2 regions of the Ignavigranum ruoffiae genome follow, and region 2 is predicted to be linked to the other one. Evidence: predicted binding sites of a transcription regulator. Region 2 holds the regulator's gene; the other holds the start of a gene.
The links. The regulator NrdR, encoded in region 2, represses ribonucleotide reductase genes. The targets are predictions, from matches to a motif close to ACACNATATATNGTGT.
Positions count from the first base shown of each region.

Region 1: a site for NrdR is predicted at 2,064-2,079, ahead of M0R79_RS08680 (vitamin B12-dependent ribonucleotide reductase). Genes of this name have one in related genera too.

Region 1 is NZ_CP096206.2:1,829,155-1,839,882, reverse strand. Features, by position in the region: gene M0R79_RS08680 (vitamin B12-dependent ribonucleotide reductase) at 1-2,012, opposite strand, end outside; gene M0R79_RS08675 (CtsR family transcriptional regulator) at 2,253-2,717, shown strand; gene M0R79_RS08670 (ATP-dependent Clp protease ATP-binding subunit) at 2,730-5,219, shown strand; gene M0R79_RS08665 (hypothetical protein) at 5,419-5,766, shown strand; gene tadA (tRNA adenosine(34) deaminase TadA) at 5,832-6,371, shown strand; RNA gene ffs (signal recognition particle sRNA small type) at 6,452-6,548, shown strand; gene M0R79_RS08650 (cation:proton antiporter domain-containing protein) at 6,681-7,871, shown strand; gene dnaX (DNA polymerase III subunit gamma/tau) at 7,932-9,860, shown strand; gene M0R79_RS08640 (YbaB/EbfC family nucleoid-associated protein) at 9,957-10,271, shown strand; gene recR (recombination mediator RecR) at 10,290-10,728, shown strand, end outside.
Region 2 is NZ_CP096206.2:570,441-581,168, forward strand. Features, by position in the region: gene polA (DNA polymerase I) at 1-1,592, shown strand, start outside; gene M0R79_RS02740 (NAD(P)H-dependent oxidoreductase) at 2,374-3,621, opposite strand; gene M0R79_RS02745 (NADPH-dependent FMN reductase) at 3,625-4,251, opposite strand; gene mutM (DNA-formamidopyrimidine glycosylase) at 4,562-5,398, shown strand; gene coaE (dephospho-CoA kinase) at 5,408-5,995, shown strand; gene nrdR (transcriptional regulator NrdR) at 6,030-6,521, shown strand; gene M0R79_RS02765 (replication initiation and membrane attachment family protein) at 6,514-7,953, shown strand; gene dnaI (primosomal protein DnaI) at 7,950-8,873, shown strand; gene M0R79_RS02775 (hypothetical protein) at 8,893-9,093, shown strand; gene thrS (threonine--tRNA ligase) at 9,402-10,728, shown strand, end outside.

The DNA.
Region 1 (10,728 bases), 690 kb from region 2:
AAGGCAAAATAAGGTTCCAAACCGGTGGCCACCCCAACCATGGTACCAGTCGATCCGGTTGGTGCAACGGTCAGTAGGTGGGAGTTGCGGATACCATATTTCAGAATACCTTGGCGAATATGTTCTGGTAGGCGACGGACAAAGCCAGACTGGATAAAGCGTTCGCGCAATTCTTGCGTTTCTGCTTCAGTTTGCCCCACCAAGAATGGGAAAGAGCCCCGCTCTTTAGCCAGTTCGATGGAAGTTTCATAGGCAGTGGTAGCAATGGTTTCAAAGACTTGATCAATAATTTGATTACCGGCAGCAGATCCGTAACGGGTCTCAGTGTAGATAAGTAAATCGGCCAAGCCCATCACTCCTAGACCGATTCGTCGCTCACCTAGGGCTTGTTGACGGTTGCGGTCTAAGAAATATGGTGTCGCATTAATCACATTGTCTTGCATGCGCACTCCAGTGCGGACCGTTTCTTTTAATTTATCGAAGTTAACGGTTTTACTTTCTTTATTAGCCATTTGAGCTAAGTTAATCGCAGCCAGATTACATACTGAATAAGGAGCTAAGGGTTGTTCACCACATGGGTTGGTTGCCACAACTTTTTGGCCATAAGCCTTAGCATTGGTATCCAAGTTCGCATTATCAATGAAGAATACCCCCGGTTCAGCTGAATAAGTTGCACAAATATTAATCAGTTGCCAAAGTTCACGAGCAGGGATAGTTCGATAAGTCCGTACAGGATAACCTAAGGCTTCCCATTCACGGACATCGCCAATCTTTTGCCATAATTTATTGTACTCAGCCATCTGTTCTTCATTATAGTTCTCAACATCAGGGAAGCGGAGTGGCCAATCGGCATTATTTTTGACGGCTTCCATAAAGTCATTGGTCAAGGTCACTGAGATATTGGCTCCGGTCAAGAATTCAGGATTATGGACGGAGTAGCTACCGCCTGCCTTGAATAGTTCACGAGCCTCTTCAATAATCGATTCAGAGAATCCACCCGTTCCCGGAATATCCTGATAGCGCAAAATGTTCTCATACATTTCCATTTCGCTCAGACTAAACGGCGTAAATTTCAATTTATCATGAGCCAATTGTTTGATTTGTTCATCTTGTGAGCTTTCAATTAAGAAACGCAGAATTTTAGGGTTCTGCATTTTGGAGATAATAAATTCAATGATATCCGGATGCCAGTCCGCCAACATAATCATTTGGGCTCCCCGGCGAGATCCGCCTTGTTCAACTAAATGAGTCAGATCGGCGAGATCATTTAACCAAGATACTGCCCCAGATGACTTACCATTCACTCCTCGGGCCAGCGTATTTCTTGGCCGTAGGGTCGAGCCATTGGTTCCGACCCCACCTCCGCGGGACATAATCTCCATAATCTCTTTACGGTGTTCAGCAATACCACCCCGTGAGTCAGGAACAAAAGGCATGACATAACAGTTAAAGTAAGTGACATCAGTTTGAGACCCAGCTCCGTATAGTACCCGGCCGGCCGGTACAAAATTCATGGCCGCCAGCTCTTGATAGAATTCTTGAAAACTGGCTGCTTGTTGTTCTTGATTGACTTCAATTTGAGCTAAGCCGGTCGCATTTCGTTTGGCAATTTGTTCATAATAGATTTCAAGGGGTTTGTCAATGGCATCAATATTGCGTTTGACTAATCCACTTTCTTGTTCATCGGCATTTTCTAATGAACCCCGGTAGCTTTCTTCAATCCAAATGATTGCTTCATGGTGGTCCCAGTCCAATTCTTGGACAACACCGATACCTCGTGCCGGATAGGTGGGATCAGCTTTAACAGTAAGTACCACTAAGTCGCCGACTGCTAAGGTCAATTTGGCGGTATCTTTAAAGGCATAACGATCGAGCATCACCATGCGAGAGATGCCTTCATGGGTAATGGTCATCGACTCTTCAATCGGATAAACTTGGGGAAATTGTTTAATCGCTTCATTCAAGGCTGAACGATTCCAAGGAATAATAGTAGCTGCACTCAGACGATTCATAAAAATGACTCCTTTAATTATATGGTTATTTATCGACATGTTATGTAAATTATACAATATATAGTGGAGAGCATGGGAGACTTCCCCCTATATATTGTGCTTTCATCTAGTATAGTTAAAAGACGGATGAATGTACAGACAAAAAAAGCCTAAATCCTTTGCAAAAAATTTTTTATCGTTTATAATAGTCAAAGATAGTCAATGTTAGGTTTTAAAAACCCCATAAAAGGAGGTTGAAGAATGGTTAAAAGAAATATTTCTGATGTGATTGAAGCCTACTTAAAAAGTTATCTAAAATCAAATGAACCGTTAGAAATTAAACGGAGTGATATTGCAGAACGCTTTGATTGCGTCCCCTCGCAAATTAATTATGTGATTAACACTCGTTTCACTCAAGAACATGGCTATAATGTCGAAAGTAAGCGAGGCGGTGGAGGTTATATCCGAATTGTCAAGATTGAATTAGTAGATGATGTGGATGAAATCGATCAAATGATTAGTTTAATTGGTGACCGGCTGAACCAACGGAATTCAGAGACGATCATCGAAACCTTGGTGCGACGTGATATTATAAGTAAAAGAGAGGCAATATTGTTGTCGACAATTGTTAATAAAGATTTATTAGCGCCGATTAGCGATGACGAACAGGCGGTACGCGCCTATCTATTAAAGAATTTACTAAACCAACTACGAATCCACTATTAAGGAGTTGAAACAATGTTTGAAGAATTATTTACTGAAAGTGCTCGTCAGGTTATGATTTATGCCGCTGAACAGGCTTATTATTTACATCACCAAACCGTGGGAACAGAACATATCTTATTAGGACTTGCACGCGAGGAGAATGGGATCGCTGGTCAAGCTCTCCGTCAATATGGGGCTGAATTTGATGTGCTCTTACATGAATTAGAAATGCTCCATGGCCGAGTGGTACAGAATTTGCCCCAAGGGGATATTGTGATTCCTTATTCACCCCGGGCTAAGAAAGTAATTATGAATGCTTCCAATGATGCTAAACGTCTAGGTGCCAGCAAAGTGGGTACTGAGCATCTTTTATTAGGATTATTAAAGGAAGAAATTCTAGCTACTGTTCTTTTGAAGAATATTGGCATGGATTTAAATGAACTGCGTAAAACAGTCTATGACATGATTGGTGTTCAGAAGAAATCTGGACCGCAAGGACGCGGCCGTCGGCAAAATAATATGAATAATATGGCTCATCAAAATCAAAGCCAAGCATCAAATTCTACCACGCCAACTCTTGAAGGCGTTGCCCGCAATTTAACTGAATTAGCTCGTCAAGAGAAGCTGGATCCGGTGATTGGTCGAGAAACCGAAGTCAAACGGATGATTCAGATTCTGAGTCGTCGTTCTAAGAATAATCCAGTCTTAGTCGGCGAACCTGGTGTTGGTAAGACAGCGTTAGCTGAAGGTTTGGCTCAACGAATGATTATGGGAGACGTTCCTCTTGATATCGCCGAGAAACGTTTGATGATGCTTGATATGGGCTCTTTGGTCGCCGGAACCAAGTATCGGGGCGAGTTTGAAGAACGGATGAAGAAGATTATCGAAGAGATTGCTCAAGATGGTAAAGTGATTCTCTTCATTGATGAGTTGCATACCCTTATCGGAGCGGGAGGCGCTGAAGGCGCCATTGATGCTTCCAATATCTTGAAACCAGCCCTAGCTCGTGGAGAAATTCAGGTAATTGGAGCCACAACCTTAGACGAATATCAAAAATATATCGAAAAAGATGCAGCTTTAGAGCGTCGATTCTCTAAAGTTCAGGTGGATGAACCTTCGATTCAAGATGCCATTGAAATTGTCAAAGGCTTAAAGAATCGCTATGAGGACCATCATAACGTTGAAATTCCGGATGAATCGGCCGAAGCTGCAGTTAAATTAAGTGTCCGTTATATGACCGAACGCCGTTTACCTGATAAGGCCGTTGATTTGATTGATGAGGCAGCGGCAAAGGTTCGAATTGACCATAATCAAATGGATAAAAGCTTGGCCGACTATAATCAGGACCTGCAAAAGTTAAATAAAGAAAAAGAACAAGCTATTTTAGCTCGTGATTTTGAATTGGCCAGTCAATTAAGAGACAAAGAAAGCGATCTGGAAAAATTAATTGAGGCTAAAGAAAGCAAACCAACGACTGAAGCCAAAGCTTTAGTAGTCAGCGAAGAGGATATTGCTGAAGTGATTGCGACCGCAACCGGTATTCCAGTGAAGCAAATGGATAAGCATGAGGCCAAACGTTTAGTTAATCTTGAAAAAGAACTTCATGAACGGGTGATTGGTCAAGATGCTGCCGTTACCGCGGTCTCTAAAGCGATTCGCCGGGCCCATAGTGGCTTGAAGAGTCCAAAACGCCCAATCGGCTCCTTTATGTTCTTAGGCCCAACAGGTGTCGGTAAGACTGAACTGGCTCGCGCCTTGGCCGAAGCTATGTTCGGCTCTGAAGATAATATGATTCGGGTCGATATGTCTGAATATATGGAGAAACACAGTGTTTCTCGTTTGGTGGGATCTCCTCCAGGATATGTGGGTTACGATGAAGCAGGCCAACTCACTGAAAAAATTCGCCAACATCCTTACAGCGTTATCCTCTTAGATGAAGTTGAGAAAGCTCACCCAGATGTCTTTAATATTCTTCTACAAGTCTTTGACGATGGTCACCTTACCGATGGTAAAGGTCGAAAAGTGGACTTCAGAAATACCATTATTATCATGACCTCCAACCTCGGTGCGACAGCCTTACGTGATGAGAAGTCAATCGGCTTCGGTGCGACCGACGTCACGGCCAACCATTCAGCCATGGAAAAACGAATCCTAGAAGAATTAAAACGGGCTTTCCGACCAGAATTTATTAACCGAATTGATGAGATAGTGGTCTTCCACGCTTTAGAACAAGAGCACATTCGTGAAATTGTTAAATTACAAACACAAGAGATTATCAACCGCCTACATGATTTAGAAATTGAGGCCAATGTGACCCAGACAGCAGTCGATATTATTGCTAAGGCCGGCTTTGATCCGGAATATGGTGCTCGACCAATTCGTAGAGCCATTCAAAAACAAATCGAAGATGTACTGAGCGAAATGATGCTGAAGGGTGAAATTGCTCTAGGGGACAAAGTAACTATTGGCGGACGTCAAGGAAATATTAATATCAATAATCGAACTGAATCACGAAGCAAGTAATCATAACCTCTAGTGATCAGTAGTAAGGCGGGGAGTTCCCCGCCTTTTTTTGATAGGTTTGTTGCTTAAAAGAAGAGTATCTTTGGGCAAATGGGCGGATGCCATGGTCAGCTTATTCCCTTGGGGGATGAGTTTTTCATTCGAGTCTCCACGCAAATCATGCTATAATAAACTAAGTTAAAAGAAGGAGGAATGAAATATGAATCGTGAATCAAAACGTAATCTAGGATTATTTCTTCTTGGATCAACTGTTGCCGCAGCAGGGCTCGCGCTTTATTTGTATTTCGATGAAGGAGCTCGCGAAAATGTTGAAGGAATGATTAATCGTGAGAAAGCCAAATTATTTGTCCGTCATCGCTTGAATGGATCCGATGCCATGATTAAAGCTATTGATGGTTTGTCAGATTCTGAAGTCAATACCCTGGTAAAATTGGCGGATTCTGCTAACGATGTGAAAGAAAACGTGGGAAATACTTTTGGTGATTTAGTGGATAAAACTAAAAAAGTGACAGGAGATGTCGCTAACCGTGTTAGTGACTATTTCTAAAATCTAAGGACAATGATTTGATTAAAATCCCAGTCGTTGACTGGGATTTTTTAAAGGGGTAAAGGATGCGTAACTTTAACGATTTAAGTCAGGAAGAGCAAAACATTCATCAATATTGGATGAGTAAGGCCATTGAACAAGCAAAGCTTGCGCAAGCGATGGGGGAAGTGCCTATTGGAGCGATTATTGTGCGCGATGGAGAAATACTAGGCCAGGCATACAATCAACGTGAATGCACGCATCAAGCGGTGGCCCATGCTGAAATCCTAGCCATTCAAGCCGCGAATCAAACGAGTCAAGCATGGCGATTAGAAGGGGCCAGCCTCTATGTTACTTTAGAACCCTGTCCCATGTGTGCCGGCGCCATAATCAACGCTCGGATCAAAGAAGTTATTTATGGAGCCCAGGATCCGAAGGCCGGTTGTGTGGGCAGCTTATATAATCTGCCAGAAGATGAACGCTTCAATCATCGAATTCAAGTGATTGCGGGAGCTTGTGCTGATGAAACAGCCGTCTTACTGAGTGAATTCTTCCAAAATTTAAGAAATAAAAGAAAAAAAGAAAAACTTATCAACAAGCAAAAGGGCTTATCAACAGAATTTTAGGGACTTATGCACAGAAACCTTGAAGATTTACCCACAGCTTAGCATAGATATCGTCTTGTTTAGCCTTGTATTCTGTGTTATATTATAAAGAGGCAATGGTGGCGCCGTGAATCGAGTCAGGACCGGAAGGTAGCAGCTATAAGCGGTAAAACCATGTGCCTTTTATTTTGAATATTTGGGAATGACGCCTCCCAGGGTTTAAGTGCTACTTGGCCCAAACCGTTTAAATTAAACTAATGGCTTCTACTTCTTGAATGCATGAATCTCCATGGATTGAAGGGGTAGAAGTTTTTTTATTGGAGGAAAATAATGATTGAAGATGTTTTGTTACTCTTAGGTTCGTGTTTGTTAATGCGCTATCTGTGTAATCGGTTGAGATTGCCTCATTTAGTCGGCTATTTGTTGATGGGAATGTTGATGGGGCCTTTTGCCACTGGTGTGATTTCTGATTTACTGATTAGTCAAGCCACCGATATTAAACGGATGGCCTTGGCGATTATTCTCATTCGAGCAGGCTTGACTTTGGATATAAAGGATTTAAAAACAGTTGGCCCAGTAGCAATCCGGATGAGTTTCTTGCCGGCAACTTTCGAAATTGTAGGGGCAAGTTTAATCGGCCATTATTTAATCCAGTTGAGCTGGTTGGAAACCTTCGTTCTTGGGGTGATTATTGCTGCCGTATCGCCGGCTGTAGTCGTTCCGCGCATGATTCGTCTCTTAGAACAAGGCCTTGGCGTTTCAGCCAAAGTTCCGCAAATTATCTTGGCAGGTTCGTCTTTAGATGATATTTATACTCTTGTTTTATTTTCCATGGCCTTATTATTTTATCAACAGGGTGAATTTTCTTATCTTTTATTATTTTCTTTGCCGGTTTCAATTTGCTTGGGGATTTTATTGGCTCTGTTACTGAATATCTTGATTCATTCCTGGGTGAATCACCATCCACTGAAATCTTTTGAATGGGTCATGCTTATCTTCCTGTTGAGTCTATCCTGTTTACTGATTGAAAGTAGAAGTCAACAATGGGTTTCTGGCCTTTTAGCAGTTATTTTCCTGGCGAATCGTCTGAAAGATCAGAATGATTTTCCCCTCGATTCGGTCAAAAAAATATTTAATAACATTTGGCTAGTGGCGGAGATGTTTTTATTTTTCTTGGTAGGAGCTATTTTACCCCTGCAAGAAGTGACGCGACTCGGAGTGTGGCCCATCGTCTTTGTCTTAGCAACGAGCGTATGGCGGATGGCCGGCGTCTATCTATCGCTTGCTGGGAGTCAATTATCAGCGAAAGAGAAAGTGTTCGTCCTCGGCGCTTATCTACCCAAAGCAACGGTTCAAGCTGCGATTGGCTCCATCCCATTGACCCTAGGTATGCCGGCTGGAAATTTAATCTTTAGCTTAGCAGTGATCGAAATTTTATTGACGGCGCCTCTAGGGGCCTGGTGGATTGATGTGATGAAGGATCGTTTGTTAACTTCTCCGTCAAAGGCAACCCACGTGTAGAAATTGAAGCATAGGTTCGTTATAATAAATAAGAAGAGAAGAAAGAAGGTGGGCAAGAGCATGAGTTATCAAGCGTTATATCGGGTCTGGCGGCCACAGAGTTTCGATGAATTGGTTGGCCAGAATGTCATTACAGAAACGTTAAAGAATGCAGTTGCTAACCAGCAGATTAGTCATGCTTATTTATTTACCGGCCCGCGCGGAACTGGGAAGACCAGTGCCGCTAAAATTTTCGCTAAGGCGATTAATTGTCCGAACCAAGTCGATGGCAATCCTTGTAACCATTGCCAGATGTGTCAGGCGATCACTCAAGGACAATTAAGTGATGTGGTTGAAATTGATGCGGCTTCTAATAATGGGGTCGACGAGATTCGTAATCTACGTGACAATGTGCGTTATGCCGCCAGTCAAGCTAGATATAAGGTTTATATCATTGACGAAGTGCACATGTTAACGACCGGGGCTTTTAACGCTTTGTTAAAAACCTTAGAAGAACCTCCAGAAGGTGTAATATTTATCTTAGCGACAACTGAACCGCACAAAATTCCAGCCACAATTATTTCCAGAACACAGCGGTTTGATTTTAAGCGCATCAGTCAAGCGAGTCTGGTCAAACAAATGGAGAAGATTTTGCAATCTGATCAGATTGACTATCAAGATGAGGCTCTGCAAGTTATTGCTCGGGCAGCCAATGGGGGAATGCGCGATAGCCTGAGTCTTTTGGATCAAGTTCTATCATATCAACCTAATCAGGTGGATTTGACTTCGGCGCTAGAAGTTTCGGGGAGCCTCGATCAATTGGCTTTTGTCGATTATTTATTGGCTTTATACCATCATCAGACCGACCAAGCACTACAAGTGTTGAAGGAACAGCGGCAAGCAGGCAAGCAGGCCAATCGCTTTATTGAAGAATTGATTCTATTTGCCCGTGATGTCTTGCTGACGAACTATGCCGAAGTGAATCAGACCTTACTGAGCTTAGAAGAGCTTGAACCCTTGCGCCAAGAAATTCCAGAAAGTTTCTATTATTATTTAATAGATCAACTCAATGAAGTTCAGAATAAAATGCGTTTTGCCAGCCAGTCCGATTTATATGTTGAAGTGATGACCATCCAATTGGCTCAAGTTGAGCATGGCCAGGAGAATAGTCAGGCTGGAACAGCTTCTTCAGCCCAGGTCAATGCCCTCGTAGAGAATTTAACTCAAGAATTAGCCCGAGTTAAAGCTCAGGTCCAACAGTTAACGACTCAAATTGAAAAACAAGATGTCCGCTTAGCCAATGAAGTCCAATTATTAGAGGACGAAACTAGAGACCAAGATAGCGAGAAGCCTATTCAACGCCAACCGCGGAAACGACCGCAATTTAGTCAAGCCGTCTATCAATGTCGGCCTCAAGAGATTTACCATATCTTAAATATAGCGACCCATCAGGATATTGGTCGAGTTAAACAGGGCTGGGAAGGCATTATCAATCACTTATCCCCCCAAGATCGCGTTAAGTTTACCGGTGTTCAGCCGATTGCTGCCGGGCCCGAATGGCTCTTGCTGTCTTTTAGTTCGGCAACGATGGCGGGAACGGTGCAGAATAACACAGACCTACTTCAAGCCCTCTACCAGAGTTCTAAGCGTGAGCTAGATCAAGGTTACTACCCTTTGATTATCGCAGAAAAGGACTGGCGTCAAGTTCGGAGCGACTATACTGTTCTACGTAAATCCAACCAGGGTCAAGCTATCGAACTGGCAGATGAGGTCTATCAAGAGTTACAAGCCTTAAAACAAAAGATTGACCAGGATGAACCGACTGATCGTGAAGACAAATATATTCATCAAGCGACTTCGGTATCAGAAAGCGAAGCGGATGCTTTAACGGAAGATGACCAAGATCAAGGAGATTATCCTGGAGAAGATGCTCCTGATGAAGTGCCTGAAGTGGTCAGCAAGGCGATTGATTTATTTGGCGAGGATAAAGTAAATATCTTCTATCAATAGGAAGCGACAGATAAATTTATGACCCTTCTACCAAAAATATGTTAAAATAACAATTAACTTTTCGATAAAAATTAAGGAGGCATGATGATGCGCGGAATGGGAAATATGGGGAATATGCAAGGTATGATGCAAAAGATGCAAAAAATGCAAAAAGAAATGCAAAAAACTCAAGCGGAGATTGAAGCAAGTGTTTTTGAAGTTTCTGACAGTCAAAATTTAGTTACCGTTAAAATCACCGGTAAAAAAGAAATTGTAGAATTAGTCATTAATGAGGCCTTAGTCGACCCAGATGATATTGAAATGTTGCAAGACTTAGTTCTAGCCACAGTGAATCAAGCGATTCAAAAAGTAGAAACGACTCAAGAAGAAAAATTAGGGAAATTTACAGCAGGTTTGAATTTACCTTTTTAAGAGAGAGCAGGTGTGTCAATGCAGTATCCAGCCCCGATTGCTAAATTAATCAATAGCTTCACCAAATTACCAGGGATTGGGCCGAAGTCTGCAGCTCGCTATGCTTTCCATGTCTTAGAAATGCGAGAAGCTGATGTACTTGAATTCGCTCAGAATTTAATCAATGCTAAGCGAGATTTAAAGTACTGTAGTATTTGTGGCAATATTACTGATGTGGATCCTTGTTTAATTTGTCAGGATGCGCAACGAGACCGTTCACAAGTACTGGTGGTTGAGGATACCCGAGATGTCATCTCTTTAGAACGAATGCAGGAATATCGCGGTCTTTACCATGTCCTTCACGGCGTGCTTTCGCCGATGGAAGGGAAAGGCCCCGAAGATTTAAACATCACTCAATTACTGAAACGATTACAGGATGAAGAGATTCAAGAAGTCATCATCGCAACCAATGCGACCG
Region 2 (10,728 bases):
AGGCGGAGAATCTATTTGGTCAAGAACTCTTTAAATTATGGATCGCTAATTCTAAGGTCCACAAGACGTCATTTGATGCCAAGAAGGATGCAGTTCTTGCCAGTCACTATCAAGCGGATTTACAGGGAATCGATTTTGATATCTTAATTGCTTCTTATCTCTTAGATACGCATAATGCCCAACAAATCCCAGATATCTTACAAAGTTTAAATCTAGCTCAAACGGTTCAATATGATGAAGCCGTCTATGGCAAAGGTGCTAAGCAATCGATTCCTGAGCGGGAAATCCTCGCTAAGCATTTGGCCAGCAAATTATTAGCCATGGCAGAAATTCAACCTCATTTAGTCCAACAACTTAAAGAAGTTGACATGTGGTCCTTGTATCAAGATATTGAACTGCCCTTGGCTCGTGTGTTGGCTAAGATGGAGATTCAAGGTATTCGGGTCGATGGCCAGATTCTTAAAGAACGGAATCAAGACTTACTGGAACGATTAGCGGAAATGGAAGCGGAGATTCACCAATTAGCAGGTACAGAATTTAATGTGAATTCGCCTAAACAATTGGGTGAAGTTTTATTCGAAACGTTGAAACTTCCTGTAATCAAAAAGACAAAGACCGGATATTCCACAGCAGCGGATGTCTTAGAGAAATTGGTAGATGCTCATCCCATTGTGGCCAAAATTCTCGACTACCGTCAGATTGCGAAACTGCAGTCTACTTATTTAGCCGGATTAGCCGAATATATTCAAGAAGATGGTCGAATTCATACTCGTTTTGTCCAGACTTTAACCCAGACGGGTCGTTTGTCTTCAACGGATCCTAATCTGCAGAATATTCCGATTCGAATTGAGGAAGGACGACGAATTCGTCAGGCCTTTATTCCGAGTCAGCCTGGCTGGCAATTCTTTGGCGCCGATTATTCGCAGATTGAATTGCGGGTTCTAGCTCATATCAGTCAGGACGAGCATATGCAGCAAGCCTTTATTGCTGGGGAGGATATCCATGATACAACGGCTCGGCGAGTCTTTGGTTTGGATGACCAAGCTCAGGTAGACAGTAATATGCGTCGCAATGCTAAGGCCGTGAACTTCGGTATAGTCTATGGGATTAGTGATTACGGCTTGTCGCAGAATTTGAATATTAGTCGGAAACAGGCCAAGGAATTTATTGATACTTATTTTGCTAAATTCCCAGGGGTTCACCAATATATGGAAGATATTGTAGTCCAGGCGCGGGAAGAAGGTTATGTAGCGACTCTCTTCAATCGTCGACGTTATCTGCCAGATATTAAGGCTAGCAATTTTAATGTTCGTTCTTTTGCTGAGCGCACTGCAATGAATTCACCGATTCAAGGAACGGCGGCAGATATTATTAAGATTGCCATGGTACGCTTACAGAAAGCCCTAGAAGAAAAAGGCTTAGCGTCCCGTCTCTTACTGCAGATTCATGATGAGCTTATTCTAGAAGGCCCGGCTGAGGAGATGGAAATTCTATCCGATTTAGTGCCGGAGATTATGGAACATGCGGTAGATTTATCGGTACCATTAAAGGTGGATTATGATCAAGGAAACACCTGGTATGATTTGAAATAATCATTGATTATCAGTAAATGTATCAAAAAGATCTAAGTACTGGATGGGTGCTTAGGTCTTTTTTCATTGCTATCCAAAACAAAATTAATACGAATCAAGTTACTTGCAAGAGACCGCTCTCAATATTGATACTTGCTTCGGTCATTCGCTTGGAGATTTCAAACTGTCGGGCATCGTCTTCCGCTTATTGTCGTAAGCTCCAGACTTACTTTACGACTCATTCCCTAATAGCTAAAAGCTTTAAGGGAATGATGTGAGTAAAGTATGCTATTCCGATGGTTTTCATCTCTGCGTATGACCTCGGGCAAGTTCATTATTATTTGAATAATTTCATTTCAGTTCAATGATTAATCTACGAATATAATATATTGAGACTCTCATTAAATTAATAGCTTTTCCGGACTGGATCCACTAGACAAGTTCTAACCGACAAGTCGGTAAGATCTTGTAAGCTACGTGGATCTTCTGAAATCTTGCGAGTGACCTTGCTACTATTTTGATTCGTACTTTACTATTAAAAGATGATAGGTAAATGAAATTTGTGTCAACAACTTTCCACATTCGTGCGTTAATTTTGTATAATTAAAGCACATAAGTAAGAAATATTTTCAAGATTGTATTAACTTTTAATATTTGACTCCAAAAATAAATACGAATCAAGTTCTGATTGTTGACCTTGATTCGTATTTTGTTCTGATTTTTTATTCTTAGTCTTTTTAGTTTTTCATTTTTGACAGCGAGGTTTAGGAAAAAGTTCGTCATTCATTGTAGAATCTAGATTTTAGAATTTCCTTGAGGCTCCGGAGATTGCATCGGCTTGGCCCAGGTCACTATCATTCTTTTGATTTGAAGAGCTATGCTCTTGTTGTTGAGAGGCTCCAGTGACTGCGTCTACTTGGAAATCTTTTTGTGGGCCATTTTGTTGGCTCACTAATTTTTGTTGGGTTTCTGTCAGATACCAATCGATTAATGGTTGGATATCCTGGACATATTCATTGATGCCTAAATATTTGCCGTCTGGGTCTTTAATGGCGGCATAGGTGTGCACGACAAATTTCTGTGGGCCGTGGGTCGGAATATGCACGCGCACCATATCTCGTTGACCACTTCTAAGTTGTTGGATGACCCATTTAACATTTTTATGGGTATGAGGTGGATGGCAAGAGGCGAGGGGATTTCCGACTTGTTCGATCCGGCGTTTGGCCAGCATTTCTTCAGTCTCTTTATTATGGTTGTAGTATAGGAATTGATTGTTGGCATCGGCATAGGTGATTTCAAAAGGCATCGATTTCAGCAAGGCATCTAATTGGTCGACAGTAAGTAAGCCCCGGTCTAATTCAATATAGGTCGATCCTTTTACCGCTTTAACTTGTTCGCTCGCTTGTTCCAACCAATCATCTGCATTCATGTCAACATCTGTGATTGTTGTCTCAATTTGTCCTTTGGCTTCCAAATCTTCTTCAGGCAAGCGTGGTGTTTCCTCGATATCTTTAATCAGTCTAACGAAACGGCAGAACTTCTCCAGACATAGGGATAAGAAATCAATGGTTCCTTGGTCAGTTAGATTACCTTGTTCGTCAAACTTTTTGTGCGCTTCACCGAGCAGAAATTCATTGCCGGGGAAGGCGTAGGCGTTCATACCTGGGGCTTGTAGAATTTGTTTGACATGGAGCTGAGCTCTTGAAGTCCCTTGATCATGGTAGGAAGCGCCAATCACATAGACCGGTTTATTGGTGAAAGGGTGGACCTGATAAGATAACCATTCCAGGGTAGCCTTTAGGGCTGGAGTCGTGGTGCGGATATGTTCAGGGGTGGCGATAATAATACCATCGGCTTGGCTAATCTTTTGATTAAGTGATTGAATGATAGGAGTATCTGTTTGATCGTTACTAGCATCAAAAAGAGGGACCTCTTTAATTTCTAAAAGATCAAGGTCGAATAAGTGTGTATAGTGTTTAGCAATAAATTGAAGTAATTTGCGATTATACGATAAATCAGCGTTAGAACCTACAAGTCCGACTGGTTTCATAGCTTATTCTCCTTCTATATAACGAAGTTGTTCAGAATAGAAATCCGCAGCAATTTGAACGTTAGCAGCATGACTTTCCCGAAGGACCTCAGAAATTCCAATAAAGCGAATAAAATCGGCAAAATATCCTTCTAATTGTTTAAGTTTATCAGGCATGATTAATTCACCTTCATCATTAAAGGCTTGAAGGGAATGACCTAATAAGAACTCATTGCCTGGCATAACCACGGCCCGCAGCACTGGCGCATTCAAGATGGAACGAAGATGTTGCTGGGCACGAGAAGATCCTAAGGTTCCATAGGACGCCCCCACAATCATCACTGGCTTATCGACAAAAGGATACACATTGTAAGAAAGCCAAGCGAGCGCATTAGAAAGGGCTGACGGTACCGATAAATCATACTCAGGTGTGGCAATAATCACCCCATCTGCTTGTTCAATTTTGTCTGCCATCTCTTGTGCTTGTTGAGGAATTTGACCACTGCGAGGTTTATTAAATAAGGGTAGACCAGCTACTTCGAGAATTTCAATATCTGCTTGATCTTCAAAGTGTTTCTTCATGAATTGGATTAATGAACGGTTGGTTGACTTTTTAGCATTGTTTCCGACTAAACCAATTAAGTGAACCATAAGGCACCTCACTTTCTAGCTATAATGTAACAAAATCCAGAAAGCGCTTCAAACAAAGACCCTCTTGTTAAGCGTATTTTATTTCAAGGCCTGCTCATGTGTTATAATGGAAGATATTTTATAAAAAATTGAGCTTGATCTAGGACACTTTTCATTCGAACAAACCCGCTCAAAAAATAGTATTTGGTTAAATAAACAGGCTAAGATATAATATTAACGGAAGCTTAGGGAATCCTTTGAGAGGTTCATGTTCTTAGTATGTGAAATTGGAAAATGAGTAATCAAAAAAACTTTGGAAGGAGGTGAGTCGGTGCCGGAATTACCTGAAGTCGAGGCGGTTAAGCGGGGCTTAAATCAGTTAGTCCTTGGTAAAACCATCAAAGATATTCAAATCTATTGGCCACGGATTATTACGACAGATTTAGCGCTAGATCAGTGGGTAGCGCTTCTGCAGGGTCAACGAATTGAGGCCATGGACCGCCGGGGAAAATACATTTTATTTATTCTAAGCCAAGACACATTAGTTTCTCACTTGCGGATGGAGGGCAAGTATTTATTCTATCCAGCTGATCAGCTGCCAATTAACAAAGAAAAACATACCCATGTCCGTTTTATTTTTACGGATGGCAGTGAGCTACATTATCATGATGTGCGCAAATTTGGCCGGATTCAGTTGCTGGAAGGTCACGATGTCTCGCCTTATTTCCAAGCTAAGGGATTGGGGCCCGAGCCTTTAAGTAGTGAATTTCAACTTGCAGACTTTAGACGGGGATTGGCCGGCTCATCGCGATCGATTAAACCTTTGCTGTTAGACCAAAGTTTGGTGGTCGGTTTAGGGAATATTTATGTCGATGAAGTCTTATTTCTAGCTCAAATCCATCCTTTGAAGCCAGCCAATCGATTAACGGAAGACGAATCGAAAGCCCTCTTTGAGGCGATTGGTCGGATTTTGGCGCAAGCAGTTGAAGCAGGGGGCTCAACCATCCGAACTTATCGGAATTCATTGGGTGAAGCTGGTAAATTTCAGCAGGATCTTAAAGTTTATGGCCAGGCAGGTCGGCCTTGCCCGCGCTGTGGAACAGAATTAGTGAAAATCCGGGTTCAACAACGAGGAACCCATTATTGTCCATCTTGTCAACATTTATAGGGGGATATTATGAAAGTCATTGTTTTAACCGGGGGGATTGCATCGGGCAAATCGACGGTCACGCGTTATCTGCGTTCCAAAGGCTATCCAGTCATCGATTTGGATGTGATTGCCCATCAAGTGGTTCAGGCGGGGAGTCCAGGCTTAGCCTTGTTAGTTCAACACTTTGGTCAGAATATCTTAAGCGAAGATGGCGAATTAAATCGAGCCATGATGGGGCAGATGCTTTTTACCAATCCCAAGGTCAAGGAGAAAGTCAATCAGTTACTTCATCCTTTAATCTTCAGACAAATGGATGAAGAGATTGAAGCAGAACGTTTGGCGGGTAGCCAGCTGGTTTTCCTGGATATTCCTTTGTTCTTTGAGTCGTCGTCAGCCTTCGATTATGACCAAGTATGGGTGGTTTATGTCGAACCAGAGGTTCAAATTGAACGGTTAATGGCACGCAATCAATTAACTCGTCAACAGGCCATGGATCGAATCAATAGTCAGATGTCCTTAGCTGAAAAAGCCGAACGAGCTGACCAGGTGTTAGACAATTCAAGCAGTCCAGGAGCCTTGTATGCTACAGTTGATAAATTGCTAGAAAGGCTTTAAGATAGTTATAATCGATAGAGAGGGGATGAACAAGATGGAATGTCCGAAGTGTCAATATAATAATACTAAAGTCATTGATTCGCGACCGACTGAAGATGGTAAGTCGATTCGTCGTCGGCGGGAATGTACGCGTTGCGGGGCGCGGTTCAATACGTATGAACGGGTCGAGTATAGTCCACTCTTAGTGATTAAGCGTGACGGGACCCGGGAAGAATTTAATCGTGAAAAGCTACTTCGAGGAATTGTTCGTTCAGCTGAGAAGCGACCTATCTCACGCGATCAGATGGATCGCTTGGTTCAGAAAGTGGAGAATCAACTGAGAGAACAACTTGAAACTGAAGTAGAGAGCAAGAAGATAGGTGAGCTCGTGATGCCCTTGTTAATGGATTTGGATGAAGTGGCCTATATTCGTTTCGCCAGTGTTTACCGTGAATTCCAATCTAAGGAGATGTTCTTAAGAGAATTAGAAGCGATGGCCAAGAAGAAACATGAGGCTGACCAAGAACAGGATCTTTCCGATGATTAATCCTAATCAATCTTTCAAAGTGCGCCGACAATCCCAACTCTCTTATTTGCAAATGCAATCGTTAACTCAATTATACCAGCCCATCATCGGCGGACCGGCTTTGAGTCTTTATCTCACCCTGCATTCATTACCGATTAACGATGGTCTGTGGACCCATTCTATGCTCCATGCACAAATTCTTGAAACGCTCAATACTGGCATTAATGCGGTTGATGCGAGTCGAATTCGTTTGGAGGGCATTGGTTTACTAAGGACTTATCAAGACACGCAATCACATAGTCAAAGTCAGTTACAACAGATTATTTATGATTTGCAAATGCCAGTGGATGCGGCTCATTTTTTTGATCATCCTCAGTTATCTAATGCGCTATTTCAAGCAATTGGCGATCAAGAATATCGTTTAAAAGTGAAAAGTTGGCAAGTCGATAAGATGGATTCAAGTCGTTTCAAGGAGATTACGAGTTCTTTTACCCGCGTCTATAATTATCTGACCGTCGGTGAGAATACCGGTCAGGAATGGAAACAAGAAGATCAATTCCTGCGTCATCAAGACTCTGATCAGCATTTCAAATATGATGCTTTAGACTTTGATTACGGCAAATTCTTAGAATTACTAATGGCCAATCAGGTTGATCATCAGGAATTCAATCAAGTATTAAAAGATCACGTATTGACCTGTTATCAACTTTATGGTCTCAATGAGGCAACCATGGCCGAGGTAGTCTTATTAAGTCGCCACCCTATTCAGCATCATATCCAGATTGATCGGATTAAGCAGATTGCCAAACAACGACTTCCTCAAACCTCGAAATCTTCGAATTCGACTACCACTTCGGAATCAACGCCTCATCATTGTAAAGACACCGACCAAGTGGCTAAGGATTATCAGCAGAAATATCCTCAGTTGAGTGCAGAAGAGATTGAATTGGTCATGTTATTCGACCAGGTATCGAACGATGCCTTTTTGTATAATGTTAAGAAACAAAAGAAAGGCTTTGCGACCGACCGCGAATATTATTATATTAAGCAGCTAGTGGAGAAATCTGATTTGACGCCAGCCGTTTTGAATAGTTTGATTTATTATCTGTTGGTGGTTTTGAATCGAGACAACATCTTAAAAGGTGAATTGGAGAATGTGGCTAATCATTGGTCCCAGATGCAAATTAAGGATCCTGGTATGGCCCTGACTTTAATTCAACGCGAAGAAAAAGTAAAACAAATCAAAGAAAAACAGCAAATCAAACAGTCTGCTCCTAGTAAGAATTTCAGACGGCGGTCACAACATCAAGAGGTGATTCCTGCCTGGATGAAGCAAAAAGGACAAGAATCTACGCAATCGAGTCCAGCTCAAGAACCCGCAGGGGCTATGGATGAGAAGACATTGCAAGAACGTATTCAGAAAATTATGGGCAAGGAGGGGCATCCATCATGAAATCGATTAAAGATTTAATGAAAGATCAACCCAGAGCATTTCAAAGCGAGGAAGATTATCAGGCGACGATTCAAGATTTATTAGCCTTCGAACCCATTCAGGACTTTGTGAATCAACATCAAGCAGACCTAAATCAAGCGATGATTGAACAGAGTATGACCAAGTTCAATGAATTTAAGCGCGAATGGTTAGCTTTTCAAAAGGGTCAAGGGATGGCTAATCCAGGTTTTGCGCCGGAACTATTTATTAATGGCTCTTATATCGATGTACGTTATCGGCCGACTCAGGCTTACCAGGACCGACAAGCTCAGCGCCAACAAGCAGCCTTGTTATCCAATCGGACGATGAGTCGAGATGTTCGCCAAGCCCGCCTAGATCAGTGTTATACGCAGACACCAAGTCGCCAGCAATTATTATTAGCGATTACTAATTTTATCGAAGATTACCGTCAAGACCCGTATCAAACACCAGGCTTATATGTTTATGGACCTTTCGGAGTAGGGAAGACCTTTATCCTCGGGGCCTTAGCCAATCGATTAATTGAAGACAATATCAGTGTGAATATGGTTCATTGGCCGACCTTTGCCATTGAAATTAAGCAATCCATTGGTAGTGACCAGACCAAACATTTAATGGATCAATTAAAAGAAGCTGATGTTCTGATGATTGATGATATTGGTGCGGAACCCAATACCCCTTGGATTCGCGATGAGGTGCTCAATGCCATACTTGAATATCGCATGAAGGAGTCGCTAGCAACTTTCTTTACTTCAAACTTCAGTATGAGTGAACTCGAACACCATCTCACTTATAGCCGTGACGGGGGGCAAGAGTCGATTAAGGCTCAACGCATTATGGAACGGATTAAATATTTAGCCAAAGAAATCTTCCTTGAAGGCGAAAGTCTAAGAGGACGGTAAAGATAGGAAGGAGACTTGAATGAACGGATTTGAACCTGAACAGTTTCAAAGAAAGAAACGCTTGATTATTGTGGCCCAAGTTATTTTGTTATTGATCCAATTAGTGACGCTTTGGGCCTATTATTTTAAAGAAAAGCAAACCATCCTTACCCCACCTTTGATTTTGGGGATAATGATTAACGTCTATACCTTGATTAATACAATTTCCCTAGGTAAGTGATTTGAGGCTTGTTTTATCAGCTAGATAATGGTATAAAAATAGATAAGTAAACCACAAAGACAGCGAAAAAGTATAGCTAGCCTAAGAGAGGAATGACCTGGTGCAACGTTCCCTAGCTTACTTGGCCGACCCCTTTGTGTGATTCGCTTTGAATGAGCTTAGCTCTAGTATGGGCGGACGGCTGAGATCGTTATTATCTCGTAGAGTAGAAGAGGATATCTTCTTGAATTTGGGTGGAACCACGTTGACCACGTCCCATTAGTCTGTTGGCTAGTGGGACTTTTTTAATTGTTTAAGGAGGAATATTAATGGAAGAAATTATTTTAACGTTTCCTGATGGAAAAGAGAAAGCTTTTGCCAAGGGAACAACTATCGCTGAAGTGGCGGGATCAATTTCCAAATCATTACAGAAAGCTGCACTCGCTGGGAAATTAAATGACCAACTGATGGATTATCATCAAGCGATTAACGAGTCAGGATCCATCGAAATTATTACCGATAAAAGTCCTGAAGCATTGAATTTATTACGCCATTCAAGTGCCCACTTATTGGCTCATGCTTTGACTCGTTTGTATCCTGGTGTCCACTTTGGGGTTGGGCCTTATATTGAAAATGGTTTTTATTATGATACGGATAGTCCTCAACCTATTTCTGAAGATGATATTCCTAAGATTGAAGCCGAAATGAAGAAGATTGTCGGAGAAAATCATCCGATTGTGGGCGAAGTCGTGTCTCGAGCAGAAGCTTTGGAAATTTTCAAAGAAGATCCTTATAAGGTGGAACTGATCAATGATCTACCAGCAGACGAGGAAATTACGGTCTATCGTCAGGGTGAATTTGTCGACTTATGCCGGGGTGGCCATGTTCCTAGTACCGGAAAAATCAAAGTATTCAAACTCCTATCCTTAGCGGGAGCTTATTGGCGGGGAAATTCTGACAATAAGATGATGCAACGGGTTTATGGGACTGCCTTCTTCAAACAGGCAGATTTAGATGCTTATCTCAAACAACGTGAAGAAGCGAAAGAACGCGACCATCGTAAGCTAGGTAAGGAAATGGACTTATTTATGATTAGTCAAGAAGCTGGTTCTGGTTTGCCTTTCTGGTTACCAAAAGGGGCGACCATCCGGCGGATTATTGAACGTTATATCATGGATAAAGAAATTTCAATCGGCTATAACCATGTTTATACACCGATTATGGCTAAGACTGATTTATACAAAACCTCAGGCCACTGGGATCACTATCAAGAAGATATGTTCCCACCAATGGATATGGGGGATGGCGAGATGTTAGTCTTGCGACCAATGAACTGTCCTCACCATATGTTGATTTATAAGAACGATATTCATTCTTATCGAGAACTGCCAATTCGTATCGCTGAATTGGGGATGATGCACCGTTACGAGAAATCTGGGGCTCTTTCAGGTTTACAACGGGTTCGAGAAATGACCTTGAACGACGCCCATATTTTCGTTCGTCCTGATCAAATCAAAGATGAATTTAAGCGCGTCTTGGAGTTGATTCGTCAAGTCTATGAAGACTTCCATATTACCGATTATCGCTTTCGTCTGTCTTATCGTGACCCTAACGATACTAAGAAGTATTTCAACGATGATGAAATGTGGGAGAAAG